DNA from 3 places in the Pseudomonas sp. TWI628 genome. Region 3 is predicted to be linked to each of the others. Evidence: predicted binding sites of a transcription regulator. Region 3 holds the regulator's gene; each other region holds the start of a gene.
What was found. Region 3 encodes FliA, which starts transcription of late flagellar genes. Its sites were predicted from a motif close to CTAAAGTTTNNNNNNNNNNNGCCGNTAA; they were not measured.
Positions count from the first base shown of each region.

Region 1: ABE528_RS08985 (methyl-accepting chemotaxis protein) is a predicted target of FliA. The motif match lies at 4,402-4,429, and genes of this name have one in related genera.
Region 2: ABE528_RS25145 (methyl-accepting chemotaxis protein) is a predicted target of FliA. The motif match lies at 1,543-1,570, and genes of this name have one in related genera.

Region 1 is NZ_JBDJMM010000009.1:57,352-63,700, forward strand. It holds gene ABE528_RS08955 (dienelactone hydrolase) at 1-881, opposite strand, end outside; gene ABE528_RS08960 (FMN-dependent NADH-azoreductase) at 1,014-1,625, opposite strand; gene ABE528_RS08965 (LysR substrate-binding domain-containing protein) at 1,759-2,661, shown strand; gene ABE528_RS08970 (MmcQ/YjbR family DNA-binding protein) at 2,654-3,013, shown strand; gene ABE528_RS08975 (DUF1294 domain-containing protein) at 3,014-3,442, opposite strand; gene ABE528_RS08980 (undecaprenyl-diphosphate phosphatase) at 3,444-4,274, opposite strand; gene ABE528_RS08985 (methyl-accepting chemotaxis protein) at 4,574-6,208, shown strand; gene pnuC (nicotinamide riboside transporter PnuC) at 6,315-6,349, shown strand, end outside.
Region 2 is NZ_JBDJMM010000041.1:10,246-16,594, forward strand. It holds gene ABE528_RS25135 (FecR family protein) at 1-100, shown strand, start outside; gene ABE528_RS25140 (Na+/H+ antiporter family protein) at 105-1,424, opposite strand; gene ABE528_RS25145 (methyl-accepting chemotaxis protein) at 1,729-3,873, shown strand; gene ABE528_RS25150 (S8 family serine peptidase) at 3,928-5,856, opposite strand; gene ABE528_RS25155 (ABC transporter substrate-binding protein) at 6,014-6,349, shown strand, end outside.
Region 3 is NZ_JBDJMM010000004.1:87,793-94,141, reverse strand. It holds gene ABE528_RS04380 (chemotaxis protein CheA) at 1-1,847, opposite strand, end outside; gene ABE528_RS04375 (protein phosphatase CheZ) at 1,860-2,648, opposite strand; gene ABE528_RS04370 (chemotaxis response regulator CheY) at 2,668-3,042, opposite strand; gene fliA (RNA polymerase sigma factor FliA) at 3,147-3,887, opposite strand; gene fleN (flagellar synthesis regulator FleN) at 3,884-4,717, opposite strand; gene flhF (flagellar biosynthesis protein FlhF) at 4,811-6,118, opposite strand; gene flhA (flagellar biosynthesis protein FlhA) at 6,130-6,349, opposite strand, start outside.

The sequences.
Region 1 (6,349 bases), on a different contig from region 3:
GCATGCTGCTCTTCGTCACAGCGAGCCATGAACACGAAGTGCCCGGCTCCAGCCAGCAAACGGTAGTCCGGGGTGACCGGCAGCTTGCGCGCCAGTTCCTCGGCATTGCGGTCCACCGCAACCAGCTGGTCGCTGTCGCCACTGTAGATCAGCGCCGGCACCTTCACCCCGGCCAGGGCATGGCGGCCGAACATCAGGCTCAGCGGCGCCATCAGCATCACCGCGCCCACCCGGGAGTCGGCCTTGGGCGCCAGTTCGCTGCGGTCGGCAATCAGCACGCCGTGGGTCTTGCAGGCATCGGCGTCACCTGGGCGCTCCAGGCAATAACGGCGCAGGCGATCCAGGTCGGGCTGGGCGCCAGACAGGATCAACGCGGTTTCACCCCCAGCTGAATAGCCGATCACACCGACCTTGCCGTCATTCAGGTAGGGGCCAAGCAACGCGTCTTCGCGGGCGGACGTGATGGCCTCGCTGACCTGCAATGGCCGACCATACAGATTGCTCAGCCTACCCAGGCGGCTGTGGTCACGGGCGTTGTCGCCTGGGTGCACCACCGCCACCACGATGAAGCCCTGGCGGGCCAGGGAGGTGGCCAGGTAATGCAGCGCCAGCGGGCTGCCGGTGTTGCCGTGGGACAGCACCAGCAGGGGAAACTGCCCGAGCGCTACCGGGGCCTCTTCAGCGACGTCGATGGGGTAACCGTCGATGCGGATATTGCGCGTTGTGCCATGGGAGGGGTAGAACGCCAGAGCCTGCATCGGCCTGGCATCGACCGGGTCGTCGAGGGTCATGTGATGCAAACCGGCAACCCACGGGGAGGCTTCGGCATGGGCCAACAGGCCACCGAGCAGCAAGGCCAGCAAACAGCGGGGAGTGTTCATCGGTCAGCTATCGCGCAGCAGGCATCAGGATAGCGTCAGCATAGTTCCGGCCTTAGCACCGCCAGATGAAAACTGGATGAAAAAAACCGGCTGGCGCACGGGGCGCCAGCCGGTTTTTTGGTCGCCAGGCGATCAGGCCGCGGCGAACAGCTCGTTGGCAATCTGCGCCTGGGCGGCGTCGATGGCCTGGGTGCGGTGTTCCGGGCCATAGGCCAGGCCGTGGGCACGGACGACTTCCAGGTCGGTGATGCCGATGAAGCCGAGGAACACCTTGAGGAAGTCTTCATGACCTGCGCCGGTCGGCTGGCCAGCGTGCAGGCCACCGGCGGTGGAGACCAGCACCACTTTCTTGTTGCCGCACAGGCCTTCCGGGCCGGCTTCGGTGTAACGGAAGGTCTTGCCGGCTACGGCAACGCGGTCGATCCAGGCCTTGAGCTGGGTCGGCACGCTGAAGTTGTACATTGGCGCGCCAATCACCACGGCGTCAGCAGCGAGGAATTCGTCCAGGGTTTCGGCGCTCAGCTTGGCCTCGAAGGCCTGGGCGGCGTCACGGGCTTCTTCCGGGGTGCCGGCAGCCACCAGGGTAGCGGACGAGAAGTGGGCGATGGCGTCTGCGGCCAGGTCACGGTAGACCACTTCGATGCTTGGGTCTGCGGCTTTCCAGGCTTCGACCACTTCGCGGCTCAGTTGGCGAGAGGCGGAATTGTCGCCCAGGATGCTCGAATCGATATGCAACAGTTTCATGGGACTCTCCTGTGATTGAAGACCGCGGCGGTGGGCGATCACGATGGAGAGAATCCTACCGGGGTGGCGAATAGCTGATAAGTCGGTAAAAATGCGTCAGTTTGTCCCACAGATAGAACAGTGAGACCCTTCGATGCAAGACCTCAATGACCTCTTCTATTTTGCCCAGGTGGTCGAAGCCGGCGGTTTTGCTGCTGCCGGGCGCCAGTTGGGCATCCCCAAGTCGCGCCTTTCGCGGCGCATAGCCGAACTGGAGGAACGCCTCGGCACCCGCTTGCTACAGCGCACCACACGCCAGCTCAAGCTGACGGCCGTCGGTGAACGCTACCTGCACCATTGCCAGGCCATGCTGCTGGAGGCCGAGGCCGCCGATGAGGTGGTGGCAAGCATGAGCAGCGAGCCGCGCGGACGGCTGCGCGTGTCGTGCCCGGTGGCCCTGGCCCATGCGTTCCTGCCAGACATCATCAGCCGGTTTCTCGAGCAGTATCCACAGGTGCAACTGGACATGGTCCTGCTCAACCGCCGTGTCGACCTGATTTCCGAAGGCATCGACGTGGCCCTGCGCGTACGCGACCTGGGCGACGAGGACCCGGCGCTGGTCACCCGCCGGCTGCGCCAGGCACAGATGCAGCTGGTGGCAGCGCCGGGCTTTGCCGACCATCTGCGCGACCCCGCCGAGTTGGCCACGTTGCCCGTGCTGGGTGCCGCCGAAGCTGATCGACTGGTGCACTTTCGCTTGTTCGGGCCCAATGGCCGGCAACAGGAAATCGCCCTCGAGCCACGCCTGGCGATTGACGATTTTGTCGTGCGCAACGCTGCCGTGCGCGCCGGGCTGGGTTTTACCGCCTTGCCCAGCATGTTCTGCGAAGAGGAACTGGAGCGCGGCGAGCTGGTGAAGCTGCTACCGGACTGGTCATTGCCAGGCGGTTACCTGCAGGCGGTCTACCCTCATCGACGAGGCTTGTTACCGGCCGTGCGGGCATGGATAGACCACCTGGCGGCGTCATTCGAAGCGTGTGGGGAGCGTTATGTCTAGGCAGAAGATCAGCGAAGACCAGGTGGCGGCGTTCTGCCTGGGCCTGCCGGGTGCGCGGGAAGACTACAAATGGGGCGGTATCCGGGTGTTCTCCGTGGCCGGCAACAAGATGTTCGCGGTACTCGACCTGGCTGGGGCGGGGTTATCGTTCAAGGTGGCCGATGAGCTGTTTCTGGGCTATTGCGACCGGCCTGGCGTGCGGCCAGCGCCTTATCTGGCACGAGCGAAGTGGATCAGCATGGCCACCCCCTACCCCATGGGCCGGGATGAGCTGTGCGACCTGCTGCAGCGCTCGCACCAGCTGGTGGTGCGACGGCTGCCAAAACGGTTGCAGGTTGGCCTGCTGGACTGATCAGCTGAACGGCAGGAAACGGCTGCCCAGGAACAGGTAGTCGAGCCAGAACACCTGGTGCAGCAGCACGATGCCCCAGAACACAAGCTGGAAGGACAGTTTGCGCGTCTTGTGCCGGAACAGCTGCTGGGCAACCAGCGCGCCGGGCCAGCCGCCCAGCAACTCGCTGGCATGCAGAACCTTTTCTGGCGTGCGCCAGGCATCGCCCTGGGCTTGGCGCTTGTCCTGCCAGTACAGCAGGAGGCTGATCAGGCTGGCCAGCGGGTACATCGCCAGTGGCACCCAACTCTGCCCGCTCCAGCCCATATTGGCCGCGCCAAGCCCCGGCAACAGGCACAGCACCGCCAGCAGCAACAGTTTCAGGCGTGCATTGCGCACGCCCTGTGTGCGTTCGGCGCCGCGTGGCGCCGTGCTCTGTGCCCGCGCCATGTCAGCTGTGCGCCGTCGACCAGTCCACCCAGCCGAACTGCCAGGTCGCCAGAATCAGCAGACCAAAGACGATGCGGTACCAGGCAAAGGCCGCGTAGCTGTGGTTGGCGATGAACTTCAGCAGCGCGCGAACGGCAATCATCGCGAAGATGAACGAAGTCACGAAGCCGAGGGCGAATACCGGCAGGTCGCTCGGTTCGAACAGGTGGCGGTATTTGTAGCCCGAGTACACCGCTGCACCGACCATGGTCGGCATCGCCAGGAAGAACGAGAATTCGGTAGCTGCCTTGCGCGACAGGCCGAACAGCAGGCCGCCGATGATGGTGGAACCGGAGCGCGAGGTGCCCGGGATCATCGCCAGGCACTGCACGAAACCGATCTTCAGGGCATGGGTCCAGCGCATGTCGTCGACGTGGTCGACTGCCACGGTGTGCTGGCGACGCTCAGCCCAGAGCATGATCACGCCACCAATCACCAGCGCCGTGGCCACGGTGATCGGGTTGAACAGGTATTCGTGAATCAGGTCGGCGAACAGCACGCCCAGCACCACCGCCGGCATGAACGCCAGCAACAGGTTACCGGTGAAGCGCCGAGCCTTCGGCTGGCTGGCCAGGCCGAACACCACTTCGAGGATCTTGCCGCGGAACTCCCACACCACCGCAAGGATCGCCGCCAGTTGAATGATGATGTTGAACGCCATGGCCCGTTCGCCACCAAACCCTATCAGGTCGGCGACGATAATCTGGTGGCCGGTACTGGAAATGGGCAGAAACTCCGTGAGCCCCTCGACCACACCTAAGATGATTGCCTGGAAGGCAGTCCAAAAATCCATTATTCCCCCGATGAAGCACTGCTGCTTGCAGGCCTCTTGTTCTTGGTTTGCTTGTGATTACCGCTCGCGGCGCGGCCTTTTTACAGCGACTGCCGGCGCCGGCGCCAGTGGAAAAGTTCACCCCGGCTAAAGGTTTCATCTTGCCCGGCCGAGATCCTATCAAAGCGGCAAGGCAAAGGCTCGTGCGGCCCGTGGCAGAGTAGCCAATAACTAGCACTTAGCCATTAGTCGAGTGCCTGCCGCCAGCAAAGCGTGTTTGGATGCACCTGAATAAAAAGAACAATGCAGGAGTGGGTTCAATGAAGGCATTGCGGTCGATGTCGATCAGCCGTCGTCTATGGCTGATTCTGGTGGTTGCGGTGGGCATGCTGGTGGTGCTCGGCCTGCTGATGCTGCGCCAGATCCATGGCGACTTGTACCAGGCCAAGGCGGAAAAGACCCGCCACGTGGTGCAGACCGCCGCTGGCGTGCTGGCCTATTACCAGGGCCTGGAGGCCGCCGGTACGCTCAGCCGCGAGGCAGCCCAGCAGCAGGCCCTGCAAGTGGTGCGGGCGCTGCGCTACGACCAGAACGACTATTTCTGGATCAACGACCTGGGGCCGAAGATGATCATGCATCCGGCCAACCCCAAGCTCGATGGCCAGGACCTCTCCGCCATTCGCGACCCGGACGGCTTCGCCGTGTTCAACGAGATGGTTGCCCTCGCCCGCACCCAGGGCGCCGGCCCGGTCGACTACCGCTGGCCCAAGCCGGGCGCCAGCGAGCCGGTGGCCAAAACCTCCTATATCCAGCTGTTCAAACCCTGGGGCTGGATCATCGGTTCCGGCGTCTACGTCGACGATGTGCAAGCCGAATTCGCCCGCCAGTTGCGTGATGCCTCGCTGGTAGGCCTGGCCATCGCCGTGCTGATGGCCCTGGTGGTCATGCTGATCGCCCGCAGCATTGCCCGCCCCCTGCAGGAAGCCGTGCAGGCCATGGGCAACATCGCCAGCGGCGAAAGCGACCTGACCCGCCGCCTGGATACCCACGGCCGTGACGAGATCACCTGCCTGGGCCAGCACTTCAACCAGTTCAACGGCAAACTGCAAGGGGTGGTCGGCCAGCTTCAGGGCGCGGCCCACGCCCTGGCGCAGTCGGCCGGGCACGTCGGCGACAATGCCGGCGCCGCACAGCAGCGCAGCGCCCAGCAGTCCCTGCAGATGGACCAGGTGGCGACGGCGGTCAACGAAGTGACCTACGCCGTGCAGGACGTGGCCAAGACCGCCGAACAGGCGGCCGGTGAGATGCGCGCCGCGCAGCAGCAGGTGGAGCACGGCCAGCAGGCCATTCACGGCAGCCTGCAGCAGATCGACCGCCTCTCGGCGACCATCGACCAGGCCGTGCAGGTGATCCGTGATCTGGCCGGGCACAGCACCAAGATTGGCGGTGTGCTGGAGGTGATCCGCGCCATCGCCGAACAGACCAACCTGCTCGCCCTCAACGCTGCCATCGAAGCGGCTCGCGCCGGCGAACAGGGCCGCGGCTTCGCCGTGGTCGCCGACGAGGTACGCCTGCTGGCGCAACGTACCGCGCAGTCGACGGCCGAAATCCACACCATGATCGAGCACCTGCAAGGCCAGTCCGATGCCGCTGTCAAAGCCATCGACACCAGCAGCGAGGCCTCGCGCCAGACCGTGCAGCAAGCCCGTGAGGCCGGTTCCAGCCTCAATGCCATCAGCCAGGCGCTGCACAGCCTCACCGCCCTCAACGCCTCGATCGCCAGTGCCACCTTGCAGCAGTCGCATGTGGTCGAGGAAATCAACCGCAATGTGCTGGACACTGCCGGCTTGTCGCAACAGACCGCCGATGCCGCACGCCAGTCCAGCGACGCCGGCATGGCCCTGGGGCAACTGAGTCAAGAGCTTGAACAGCTATTGCGCCAGTTCCGGGTCTGAACCGGCTGTCATCACCGGCCCGTGAGCGGGCCGGTGCGGGGTACGCGCTACACCTCCCGTCCTGCACACGCTACAATCGCCGCCCTTTGCCAACCAAGGATCGCCGATGTCCGGCCTCGAACTCATCGCCGCCGTGCTCGG
Region 2 (6,349 bases), on a different contig from region 3:
GGTGGACAACCTGCCCAAGGTGCTGCCGATCTACCTGACCCGCAGCAAGGACGGCAGCACCGTCCTCAACAGCATCTCACCGCCCCCCACCAAGGGCTGACACCTTACAACGTCATCGCTGCCAGCCAGCCGAACGCCAGCAGCGGCAAGTTGTAGTGAAGGAAGGTCGGGACCACGGTGTCCCAGATGTGATGGTGCTGGCCATCCACGTTCAGCCCCGAGGTCGGGCCGAGGGTCGAGTCCGACGCCGGCGAGCCGGCATCGCCCAGGGCACCTGCGGTACCGACGATGCACACCGTGGCCAGCGGGTCGAAGCCCAGTTGCACGCACAGCGGCACGAAGATCGCCGCCAGGATCGGCACCGTCGAGAACGACGAGCCGATGCCCATGGTCACCAGCAACCCCACCAGCAGCATCAGCAAGGCGCCAATGCCCTTGCTGTGGTCGATCCACTGCGCCGAAGCCTCGACCAGGCTGTTGACCTCACCGGTCGCCTTCATCACATCGGCAAAGCCTGAGGCGGCGATCATGATGAAGCCAATCATGGCCATCATCTTCATGCCTTCGGTGAACAGGTCGTCGGTGTCCTTCCAGCGCACGATGCCCGACAGCGAAAAGATCAGGAAGCCGACCATGGCACCGATGATCATCGAGTCCAGCCACAGCTGCACGATGAATGCCGCGGCAATCGCCAGCCCCGCCACCAGCAGGGTCAGCAGGTTGTACTGCACGCTGACCTGCTCGACCTGCTCGATGCGCGCCAGGTCGTAGTCGCGCTTCTTGCGGTAGCTGATGAACACCGCCAGCAGCAGGCCGACGAACATGCCGGCGGCCGGGATGGCCATGGCGTGGGTGACATTGACCCCGCTGACATCGACCCCGGCCCGGGCGACGTTGGCCAGCAGGATTTCGTTGAGGAAGATGTTGCCAAAACCCACCGGCAGGAACATGTACGGCGTGATCAGGCCGAAGGTGATGACGCAGGCGATCAGCCGGCGGTCGATGCGCAGGCGGGTCAGCACGTACAGCAGCGGTGGCACCAGCAACGGGATGAAGGCGATGTGGATGGGCAGGATGTTCTGCGACGACACCGCCACCACCAGCATCAGGCCGATCAGCAGCCATTTGACCTTGCCGCCGTTGGCATGGCCCTGGCGGTCGATCATGTTCAGCGCGCGGTCGGCCAGGGCATGGGCCAGGCCCGACTTGGCGATGGCCACGGCGAAGGCGCCGAGCAGCGCGTAGGACAGTGCCACCGTGGCGCCGCCACCGAGGCCGCCGTTGAAGGCCTTGAGTGTGCCTTCGATGCCCAGCCCGCCCACCAGGCCACCGGCCAGTGCGCCGATGATCAGGGCGATGACCACATGCACGCGGGACAGGCTGAGTATGAGCATGATGCCGACGGCGGCGATCACTGCGTTCATGGTTTGGAGTTCCTCATAGCGGCAGACAAAAAAGCGCGCACTGTGACGGAGTGGGAGTTGGATGTCAAAAGCGCCATGTTGCGGCGCATTTCGCTGGCAATTTAAATTGAATGTTTGAATAAAGAAAAAAGCGCCAGGGCCGATATAGGGGGAAGCTCAGAGATGCCTGCCTTTAGGTTTTCAGCGCCTGTGAGATCGAGCGCCGCGCGGGCGGCGCTCGATCTCACAGGCGCCAAATACCTCAAGCCAAACACCTCCCAGCCCCACCGCCAAACCCTTACTGACAAAAAAAGGGATTCCCCACATGCCTTTGCGACAACTTTCCATCCAGTGGAAGATCACCCTGCTCGCCGGTCTCTGCCTCGCCAGCATCGTCACCCTGCTCGTCGGCCTTTCACTGTACCGCATGGACCACAGCTCGGACCTGGTCAAGGCCAGCAGCATGCAGATGCTTTCCGAAGCTGCGCAGTCGCGCATCGAGTCGCAAGGTGAAGTCCAGGCGCTGAACATCCGCCGCCAGTTCATGGACGCCTACCAGTACGGCGCGGGCTTCTCGCGCCAGGTGCTGTTCCTGCGGGAACAGGCGGAAAAACGCTTCCTCGACGCCTTCGACCTGCGCGAAGACCTGACCCGCCAAGTGCGCGCCGCACTGCAAGCCAACCCCGACCTGCTCGGCCTGTCGCTGGTGTTCGAACCCAATGCGCTGGACACCAAGGACAGCCTGTTCGCCGGCAAAGCCGAGCTGGGCAGCAACGAAACCGGGCGCTTCTCCCTGTACTGGTCGCAGCCACGCGCCGGCCAGCTGACCGCCATGGCCCTGCCCGAACACGACTTGGCCAACACCGAGATCGGCCCCAGCGGCCAGCCGGCCAACACCTGGTGGACCTGCCCGCGCAGCACCGGCAAGGTCTGCGTGGTGGAGCCGTATTTCTACGACATCGACGGCCAGCGCGTGCTGATGACCAGCATCGTCTTCCCACTGGCAGTCAACGGCAAGATCATTGCCACCCTGTCCATCGATATCAACCTCAACAGCCTGCAGGCCCTGAGCCAGGATGCCAGCCGCAGCCTCTACGAAGGCCGCACCACGGTCGGCATCCTCAGCCCGGTCGGCCTGCTGGCTGGCTACAGCGCCGACGCCAGCAAGCTGGCCCAGCGTTTCGACCAGGTCGACCCGCGCCAGGGCGCCGAGCTGGTAGGCAAGCTGGCCACTGGCAAGCTGAGCACCCTCCACGACCAGGCTCGCCTGAAAGTGCTGGCGGCCTTCGAACCGATCCCCGGCGCCCAACCCTGGGGCGTGCTGCTGGATGTGCCGGAAAATGCCCTGACCGGTCCCGCCGAAAAGCTCAAGCAAGAGCTCGACACCCTGAACACCAGCGGTACCCTGCTGGAGCTGGGCCTGGGCCTGGCCGCAGCGATCGCCGGCCTGCTGCTGGTCTGGCTGATGGCCCGTGGCGTGACCAAGCCGATCCTCGGTGTGGCAGCGATGCTCAAGGACATCGCCAGCGGCGAAGGCGACCTGACCCGCCGCCTGACCTACGACAAGCGCGACGAACTCGGCGAGCTGGCCGGCTGGTTCAACCGCTTCCTCGACAAGCTGCAACCGACCATCGCCGAGGTCAAGCGTTCGGTGCAGGCCGCCCGCGGTACCGCCGACCAGTCCTCGGCCATCGCCACTGAAACCAGTGCCGGCATGGAGCAGCAATACCGCCAGGTCGACCAGGTGGCCACCGCCTCCCACGAAATGAGCGCCACCGCCCAGGACGTTGCCCGCAGCGCTGCCCAAGCTGCGCAAGCCGCCCGCGAGGCCGACCAGGCCACCCGCGAAGGCCTGGCGGTGATCGACCGCACCACCACCAGCATCGATGCCCTGGCCGCCAACATGAGCGAGGCCATGGCCGAAGTCGAAGGCCTGGCGCAGAACAGCGAGAAGATCGGCTCGGTGCTGGAGGTGATCCGCTCGATCGCCGAGCAGACCAACCTGCTGGCGCTCAACGCCGCCATCGAGGCGGCCCGTGCCGGTGAAGCCGGCCGTGGCTTTGCCGTGGTCGCCGATGAAGTGCGCAACCTGGCCCAGCGCACCCAGGAGTCGGTGGAAGAAACCCGCCAGGTGATCGAAGCCCTGCAGACCGGCACCCGCGATGTGGTCGGCAGCATGGACCACAGCCATCGTCAGGCCCAGGGCGGTGTGGAGCAGGTCAGCCAGGCGGTGACCGCGCTGCAGCGCATCGGCCAGGCGGTGAGCGTGATCACCGACATGAACCTGCAGATCGCCTCGGCCGCCGAAGAACAGAGCGCGGTGGCCGAAGAGATCAACAGCAACGTCGCGACGATCCGCGATGTCACCGAATCGCTGTCCGGCCAGGCCAACGAGTCGGCGCGGGTCAGCCAGTCGCTGAACAGCCTGGCCAACCAGCAACAAGCGCTGATGGACCAGTTCCGCGTCTGATCCCCCGCCCTGGCCCGGGCCGCCGTGCCAAGCGCACAGCGGCCCGGGCACGCTTCACAACTCGTCATGCGCGCTCAGGAAACGACCACTACCCATTAGCTGGTCAAGCAACAGCAATGCCCCCTGCACATTGGGCCTGGCCCCCATTGGCAATACCTCGCTGCCGGCCTCGCTGGCATCGTCATAGCCCGACGCCATGACCAGCAGGTGCATCTGGTCGGCGTTCAGGTAGATATGGTGCTGCCCGATGGCATAGGACTGGATCAGGCTCAAGGCGCCGGTCACCATGGGCGTTGCCGATGACGTACCGCTGTAGCTGGCGGTGTAGTCGCGATCATCGCCGGGCTTGTCCTGCAGTTTGCCGTAGGACAGGGTCATCACGCTGTCACCCCAGGCATTGAGCATGCGGTAGCGATAGTGATGGTTGGAGAACTGATGCGCCTTGCCATCCCAGGATTGGCAGGCGCCCACCAGAATCGCTCCGGCATCGCCGTGATCGTTGAAGTGAGGCCAGTGCGAAAGGTCGACTCCCTGCCCGGTCACACTGCCGATTCGCTCGTCCGTCCGATTGCTGCCATTGCACGCTGCGGCCAGCACCACTGCACCTCGCTCGGTCAGGCTGCGGACCGTGTCCCACCAGGCGTAGTCATGTACGCTCGGCAGGAAGGTGTAAGGGTCGTTGACGTTGGCGGTCTGGCGATTGATCCCGACGATGTCGCCTGGCTCCACCTGGCGCAGCAGGTCCTTGAGGGTACGCAGATGGCCTGCGCCATCCGTCGCCCGATTGTGATAGACGAACAACTCGCTCTGATGGCAGATGCCGGTGACCCCGAAGCGGTTGTTGGCCGCCAGCAACAGGCCAACCGAAGCCGTGCCATGCCGGGGGTTATCATTGGGCTCCAGTGCAACGATCTTCAGCGCGGGGTTGTTGCGCAGGTCTTCATGATCGGGGAACAACCCCCCATCGCTGAAGTGGATTCTTGCCCCTTTGCCCCTTACCTGCTGGCTCCACGCCTGGCGCACATTCAAGCCCTGCCAGCGCCCGCCAGGGGCGTCCAGATAATCCTGGCGCGGCTCATAGTCCGGGGTGGGCAAGGCATTCTCGTACGCACGATCGCCAGCCACCACTGCAACGCCGGTCAGCAAGGTCGCCAGTGCGCCGGCCACGAAAAGCACGACAGGGTGCGGGTCAGGTTGCTCGGCCAGGAACTGTATCGTCTGCACGTAGTCGAGCGAGGCCAAGGTCCGCGACAATGCCAGGAAGGTATCATTGAGCATGCTGCGCGGTTGCTCGATCAGACCGTACGCGGCAAGCACCTGCAAGCGTGGATTGTCCTGCTCGTGCGCGGCCAGCAAGGGCCGCAGTTCGATCACCTCGCCGAGTTTCGGCCACAGACGCGCCAGCATCGAGTGCGACTGAGGCTGGAGGTCGGCGAGTAACTGATCGACACCGCCTGGAGCAAACCTGACCAGCAGCGGCGGCAGTGATGTGCCAACAGCCGAGTGGCCGGCAGGTTCACTCAGCTGGGCGAATGGCTCATCGAGCGATGGGGCAGTCGCCGGTTCCGCCAACGCACGGCGACGACGGCGCAGCGGCACGGCATCCACAACGCTTCGGGTCAGATCCTGCTCGGTGATGACCAGCGTCAGTGGCTCAAGGTCGATAACGCCAAGCGCGCCCGGTGGCAAGCCGTGCGCCAGGGCCTGGGCATCGAGCAGGATGACCCTGGGGCTGATCCGGTAGGTGGCCGATCGGGCCGCGGTGAACAGCGTCGCCGGGCATCCATGGTCGACCAGCGCCCCACTGAATGCCATGGAGACGCTCGACTCACCCGTCAGGTGTACCGGCCCCTCCGGCTCGATACGCTCCAGTTCATAGCGGATGCGTGCAACCTTGTCGAGATCGCCGCCGGCACATCGGACATGAAACTTGCCGTCGAAACGAAGGTTGCGGTAGTACACGAAATCCAGATCGAGGTTCATTGGCCTGCGCTCCTCAAGGGCATGACGAAGTGTCATGCGCCGCTGGATTGTTCCCCCCGGGGCCCCCTCGCTAGCATGCCGAAAGCCTTCCTGGCGGGCCGCTCCGATCCGTCGTCTACACTTGCTCCACCCAAGGCACGCTAACGACGAGGCCCCGATGAAGAAACTTCCAACGCTGCTGGCGAGCCTGCTGCTCGCCATCGGCCTGGCCAGCACCGACAGTGCCGCATCGGCAGAGCAAGCCAAACCCATCCACTTCGGCGCCATCGGCTGGGAAAGCGGCGCCCTGACCACGGAAATCCTGCGCCACATCGTCGAACACGGTTACGGCTACCCCACCGACACCCTCCCCGGCAGTTCCGTGAGCATGGAAGTGGCGCTGGCCCGCAACGACCTGCAAGTGATAGCCGAGGAGTGGGCCGGGCGCAGCCCCGCCTGGGTCAAGGCCGAACAGGCCGGCCAGGTGTTCGCCCTGGGCGACACGGTGAAGAAC
Region 3 (6,349 bases):
AAAGCGAATGCCTGGTTGCCCAGCATCACCATCAGGGTCGGCATGATCGCCAGGGTCAGCGGCACCTTGATGACGATCTTCGAACCCTGGCCCTTGGCCGAGAAGATGTTGATCGAGCCGTTGAGCTGGGAAATCTTGGTCTTCACCACGTCCATGCCGACGCCGCGGCCGGACACGTCGGAAATCTCGGTCTTGGTCGAGAAGCCCGGGGCGAAGATCAGGTTGTAGCAGTCCGACTCGCTCAGGCGATCGGCCGCGTCCTTGTCCATCAGGCCCTTTTCCACGGCCTTGGCGCGCAGGATGCTCGGGTCCATGCCCTTGCCGTCGTCGGAGATCGACAGCAGGATGTGGTCACCTTCCTGCTCGGCCGACAGCACCACGCGGCCGGTGCGGGCCTTGCCGGAAGCTTCACGCTCGTCCGGCATCTCGACACCGTGGTCGACGGCATTGCGCACCAGGTGCACCAACGGGTCGGCCAGGGCCTCGACGAGGTTCTTGTCGAGGTCGGTCTCTTCACCGACCAACTCCAGGTTGATCTCTTTCTTCAACTGCCGAGCCAGGTCGCGGACCAGGCGCGGGAAGCGGCCGAAGACCTTCTTGATCGGCTGCATGCGGGTTTTCATCACCGCAGTCTGCAAGTCGGCGGTGACCACGTCGAGGTTGGACACGGCCTTGGACATGGCCTCGTCGCCGCTGTTCAGGCCCAGGCGCACCAGGCGGTTACGCACCAGCACCAGTTCGCCGACCATGTTCATGATCTCGTCCAGGCGCGCAGTGTCGACGCGCACGGTGGTTTCCGCTTCGCTGGCATGCTTTTCCGCGGCCGGGGCCGGAGTACGGGCTGGCGCTGCGGGCTTGGCGGCGGCCGGCACAGCGGCAGCCGGGGCTGCTGCGGGCCTGGCGACCGGTTTGCTCTCAGCCACGGCCGCAACCGGCGCTGCCACGGCGGCAGGTGCTTCGCCAGCAACGGCTTCACCAGTGAACTTGCCCTTGCCGTGCAACTGGTCGAGCAATGCTTCAAACTCGTGCTCAGAGATCTCGTCACTGCTGGCGGGTGCGACAACGCTTTGCACTGCAGCGCTGGCCGCCGGCAAGGCATCGGCCTGGAAGGTGCCCTTGCCGTGCAACTGGTCCAGCAACGACTCGAATTCTTCGTCGGTGATCTCGTCGCTCACCGGCGCGCTGGCATCGGCCAGCGCTTCGACGGCGGCCACTTCGGGCGAGAACTGGCCCTTGCCATGCAGCTGGTCGAGCAGCGATTCGAACTCGGCGTCGGTGATGTCGTCACCCGCGCCGCCCAGGGTCTCGCCCTGCATCTGCGCTTGGGCAGCGGCCGCTTCGGCCTTGACTGCATCGAGTGAGTCGAGCAGCTGTTCGAACTCGGTGTCGGTGATGTCCGCCTCGGCGGCCACAGGCTCCGGCGCGGCCTCGACAACGGCTGCCGGGGCATCGGCGCTGGCAGGTTCGGCCAGGCGCGACAGGGCTGCCAGCAGCTCCGGCGTAGCCGCGGTCACTTCAGTGCGCTCACGCACCTGGCCGAACATGCTGTTGACCGTATCCAGTGCCTCAAGCACCACGTCCATCAGTTCCGCGTCGACCCGGCGCTCACCTTTGCGCAGGATGTCGAACACGTTCTCGGCGATGTGGCAGCACTCCACCAGCTCGTTCAGCTGAAGGAAGCCGGCGCCCCCTTTTACAGTGTGGAAACCGCGAAAGATCGCATTGAGCAGGTCGGCATCGTCGGGCCGGCTTTCCAGCTCGACCAGTTGCTCGGACAGTTGCTCAAGAATTTCGCCGGCTTCTACCAGGAAATCCTGAAGGATTTCTTCATCGGCGCCGAAGCTCATTAAACGTGCTCCTTAAAAACCCAGGCTGGACAGCAGATCGTCGACGTCGTCCTGACCGGACACAACGTCTTCACGCTTATCGGCATGAATCTGCGGACCTTCACCCCGAGTCGGATGTTTTTCTTGATCTTTTTCAGCGCGCAGCTGCTGGTGGTCATGTTCGATACCGGCAAAACGGTCGACCTGACTGGCCATCAGCACGAGCTTGAGCAGATTGCTTTCTACTTCGGTGACCAACGCAGTGACGCGCTTGATCACCTGGCCGGTCAGGTCCTGATAGTCCTGAGCCAGCAGAATGTCATTGAGGTGGCCGGCGACCTTGCGGTTACCCTCGGCGCTGTGCGTCAGGAAACTGTCGACGCGCTTGACCAGCTCGCGAAACTCCGGCGCTGCGACTTCGCGGCGCATGAAGCGCTGCCAGTCGACGCTCAGGCCTTGCGCCTCGGCTGCCAGGTCGTTGAGCACCGGGGTGCTCTCCTCCACCAGGTCCATGGTGCGGTTGGCGGCACCCTCGGTGAGCTTGACCACGTAGGACAGGCGCTCGGTGGCATCGGTAATCTGCGAGACTTCCTCGGCCTGCGGCATCTGCGGGTCGATCTGGAAGCTGACGATCGCGCTGTGCAGTTCACGCGTGAGCTTGCCGACTTCCTGGTACAGGCCACGGTCGCGGGTCTGGTTGAGCTGATGAATCAGCTGCACCGCCTCACCGAAACGCCCCCGTTCCAGGCTCTCGACCAGTTCCTCGGCATGTTTCTTCAGGGTCGACTCGAACTCCCCCAAAGACGTCTGTGTTGATTCCATGGCGCCCCCCTGACGTGACTCAGCCGTTGACGCGTTCGAAGATCTTCTCGATCTTTTCTTTGAGCACCTGGGCGGTGAACGGCTTGACCACATAGCCATTGACGCCGGCCTGGGCCGCTTCGATGATCTGGTCGCGCTTGGCTTCGGCGGTCACCATCAGCACCGGCATGGTCTTCAGGCGATCGTGGGCACGCACCTTGCGCAGCAAATCGATACCGGACATGCCCGGCATGTTCCAGTCGGTCACCAGGAAGTCGTAATGGCCGCTTTCGAGCATCGGCAGCGCGGTAGTGCCGTCGTCGGCTTCATCGGTGTTGGTGAAGCCCAGGTCACGCAACAGGTTCTTGATGATCCGCCGCATCGTCGAAAAGTCGTCAACGATGAGGATTTTCATGTCTTTGTTCAAGTAGACCTCCAAGCAGTCTCAAACGCGCTCGGCCCCGAGCACGCGTATTCAAATTCGGTACAACGTGGAAAACGACTGCAACGACCCCGGGCTCAACGTGCCCGCCATTCCCCCAGGCGGCTGCGCAGGCGCGCGGCACACTGGCTGTGCAACTGGCTGACACGCGATTCGCTGACCCCCAGCACCTCACCAATTTCCTTGAGGTTCAGCTCTTCGTCGTAGTACAGCGCCAGCACCAGGCGCTCACGCTCCGGCAGGTTGGCGATCGCATCGGTCAGGGCAGCCTGGAAGCGCTCGTCCTCCAGATCGCGCGACGGCTCGACCTGGCCACTGGCGCCGTCCTCGTGCAGCCCTTCGTGTTCGCCGTCCTGCAACAGGTCGTCGAAACTGAACAGGCGGCTACCCAAGGTATCGTTCAAGATCCCGTAGTAATCATCGAGACTCAATTGGAGTTCGGCAGCAACTTCATGATCTTTAGCGTCGCGGCCAGTTCTTGCTTCCACGGCACGCATCGCATCACTGACCATGCGCGTATTGCGGTGCACCGAACGCGGTGCCCAATCGCCCTTGCGGACCTCGTCGAGCATCGCCCCGCGGATGCGGATGCCGGCGTAGGTTTCGAAGCTGGCACCCTTGCTGGCGTCGTACTTGTTGGCCACTTCCAGCAGGCCGATCATGCCGGCCTGGATCAGGTCTTCGACCTGGATGTTGGCCGGCAGGCGTGCCAGCAGGTGGTAGGCAATGCGCTTGACCAGCGGCGCGTAGCGATCCACCAGCTCGAACTGGGCGTCTTTCGACGCCTTGCTGTACATCTTGAAACCGCTCGCATTCATAGCACGGGTCCTGCGCTGGTGGGTTGCACCAGGCGCTCGACGAAGAACTCCAGGTGCCCGCGCGGGTTGGCTGGCAGCGGCCAACTGTCGACCTTCTGCGCGATGGCCTTGAAGGCCAGGGCACACTTGGAGCGAGGGAAGGCTTCGTACACTGCGCGCTGCTTCTGCACCGCCTTGCGCACGCTCTCGTCGTAGGGCACGGCGCCGACGTATTGCAGGGCGACGTCAAGGAAGCGGTCGGTGACCTTGGTCAACTTGGCGAACAGGTTGCGCCCTTCCTGCGGGCTCTGCGCCATGTTGGCCAGCACGCGGAAGCGGTTCATGCCGTAGTCGCGGTTGAGCAGCTTGATCAACGCGTAGGCGTCGGTGATCGAGGTCGGCTCGTCACACACCACCAGCAGCACTTCCTGGGCGGCGCGGACAAAACTGACTACCGAGTCACCGATACCTGCAGCCGTGTCGATCACCAACACGTCGAGGTTGTCGCCGATTTCGCTGAAGGCCTGGATCAGCCCGGCATGCTGGGCCGGGGCCAGGTGCACCATGCTCTGGGTGCCGGAGGCGGCCGGCACGATGCGCACACCGCCAGGCCCCTGCAACAGCACGTCACGCAGTTCGCAGCGGCCCTCGATGACATCAGCCAGGGTGCGCTTGGGCGTCAGCCCGAGCAAAACATCGACGTTGGCCAGGCCGAGGTCGGCGTCCAGCAGCATCACCCGGCGGCCAAGTTCGGCCAAGGCCAGTGACAGGTTCACTGAAACGTTAGTCTTGCCGACGCCACCTTTGCCACCGGTTACGGCGATCACCTGTACGGGATGCATGCTACCCATGTTCGTTGTTTACCTTGTCTCGCTTGGACCCAGACCACGCGCAGCGCACGACAGCCAGCTCCGGAATGTAGGTACTTTGCATACGCTTGCCCCTCAACCCGCACGTCGCGGATTGTGGTAGAGATCAGCGAACATGTCGGCCATCGCCTCTTCGCTGGGCTCGTCCTGCAACTGCACGTTGACTGCGCGAGTCACCAGCTGGTGCGGGCGCGGCAGGTGCAGGTCGTCAGGAATGCGCGGGCCGTCGGTGAGGTAGGCCACGGGCAGTTCATGACTGATGGCCAGGCTCAGCACATCGCCGAGGCTCGCCGTTTCATCAAGTTTGGTCAGGATGCAGCCGGCCAGGCCGCAGCGCTTGTAGCTGTGATAGGCAGCCGTCAGCACCTGCTTCTGGCTGGTGGTGGCCAGCACCAGGTAGTTCTTCGCGGCAATGCCACGCCCGGCCAGGGTTTCCAGTTGCATGCGCAGGGCCGGGTCACTGGCCTGCAGGCCGGCAGTATCGATCAGCACCACGCGCTTGCGCAGCAGCGGCTCCAGCGCTGCTGCCAGCGACTGGCCCGGGTCGACATAGGTAACCGGCACATTGAGGATGCGCCCCAAGGTCTTAAGCTGCTCCTGGGCACCGATGCGGAAACTGTCCATGCTCACCAGGGCCAGGTTCTGCGGGCCGTACTTGAGCACATAGCGTGCTGCCAGCTTGGCCAGGGTGGTGGTCTTGCCCATGCCGGCCGGGCCGACCATGGCGATCACGCCGCCCTCTTCGATCGGTTCGATCTGTGGCACGTCGATCATTCGCGCCAGGTGCGCCAGCAGCATGCGCCAGGCCTGGCGCGGCTCCTGGATTTCACTGGTCAGGTCGAGCAGCTCGCGGGCGATCGGGCCGGACAGGCCGATACGTTGCAGGCGACGCCAGAGGTTGGCCTGCGCCGGCTTGCTGCCCTGCAGCTGGTTCCAGGCCAGCGAGCCGAGCTGCACTTCAAGCAGCTCGCGCAGGCCCGACAGTTCCGAACGCATGGCATCGAACAGGCGCGGGTCAACAGCCGGCTGCGCTGGCGCAGGCGCTGGAGGCGGCAAGTCGACGTGCGGCTCGACCAATGGCTCGGCCGCGGTCAACGACTGGCCGGCGAACAATTGGCGGTTGCCTTCGCTGGCCTCGGCGCGGTTGTCCAGCTCGGCCTGGGCAGTGGCGATGCGCGACTGGGTCTTGCGCAGCTCTTCTTCCAGTTCGGCGTTGGGCACGCGCGGGGCCAGCGCGGACAGTTTGTAGTCCAGCGCGGCGGTCAGTTCGACACCGCCGGCGATGCGGCGGTTGCCGATGATGGCGGCATCGGAGCCCAGCTCATCACGAACCAGCTTCATGGCCTGACGCATATCGGCGGCGAAAAAACGCTTGACTTGCATAACCCACTACCTCAGCCGTTGGGGCCCACTGTGGCAACGATGGTGACTTGCTTGTTATCCGGTATTTCCTGATACGCCAGAACATGCAAATTCGGTACAGCCAGGCGGCCGAAGCGCGACAGCATGGCACGGATCGGGCCAGCTACCAGGAGAATGGCCGGTTGGCCTTGCATTTCCTGGCGCTGGCAGGCGTCGATCAACGAACGCTGCAGCTTTTCGGCCATGCTCGGT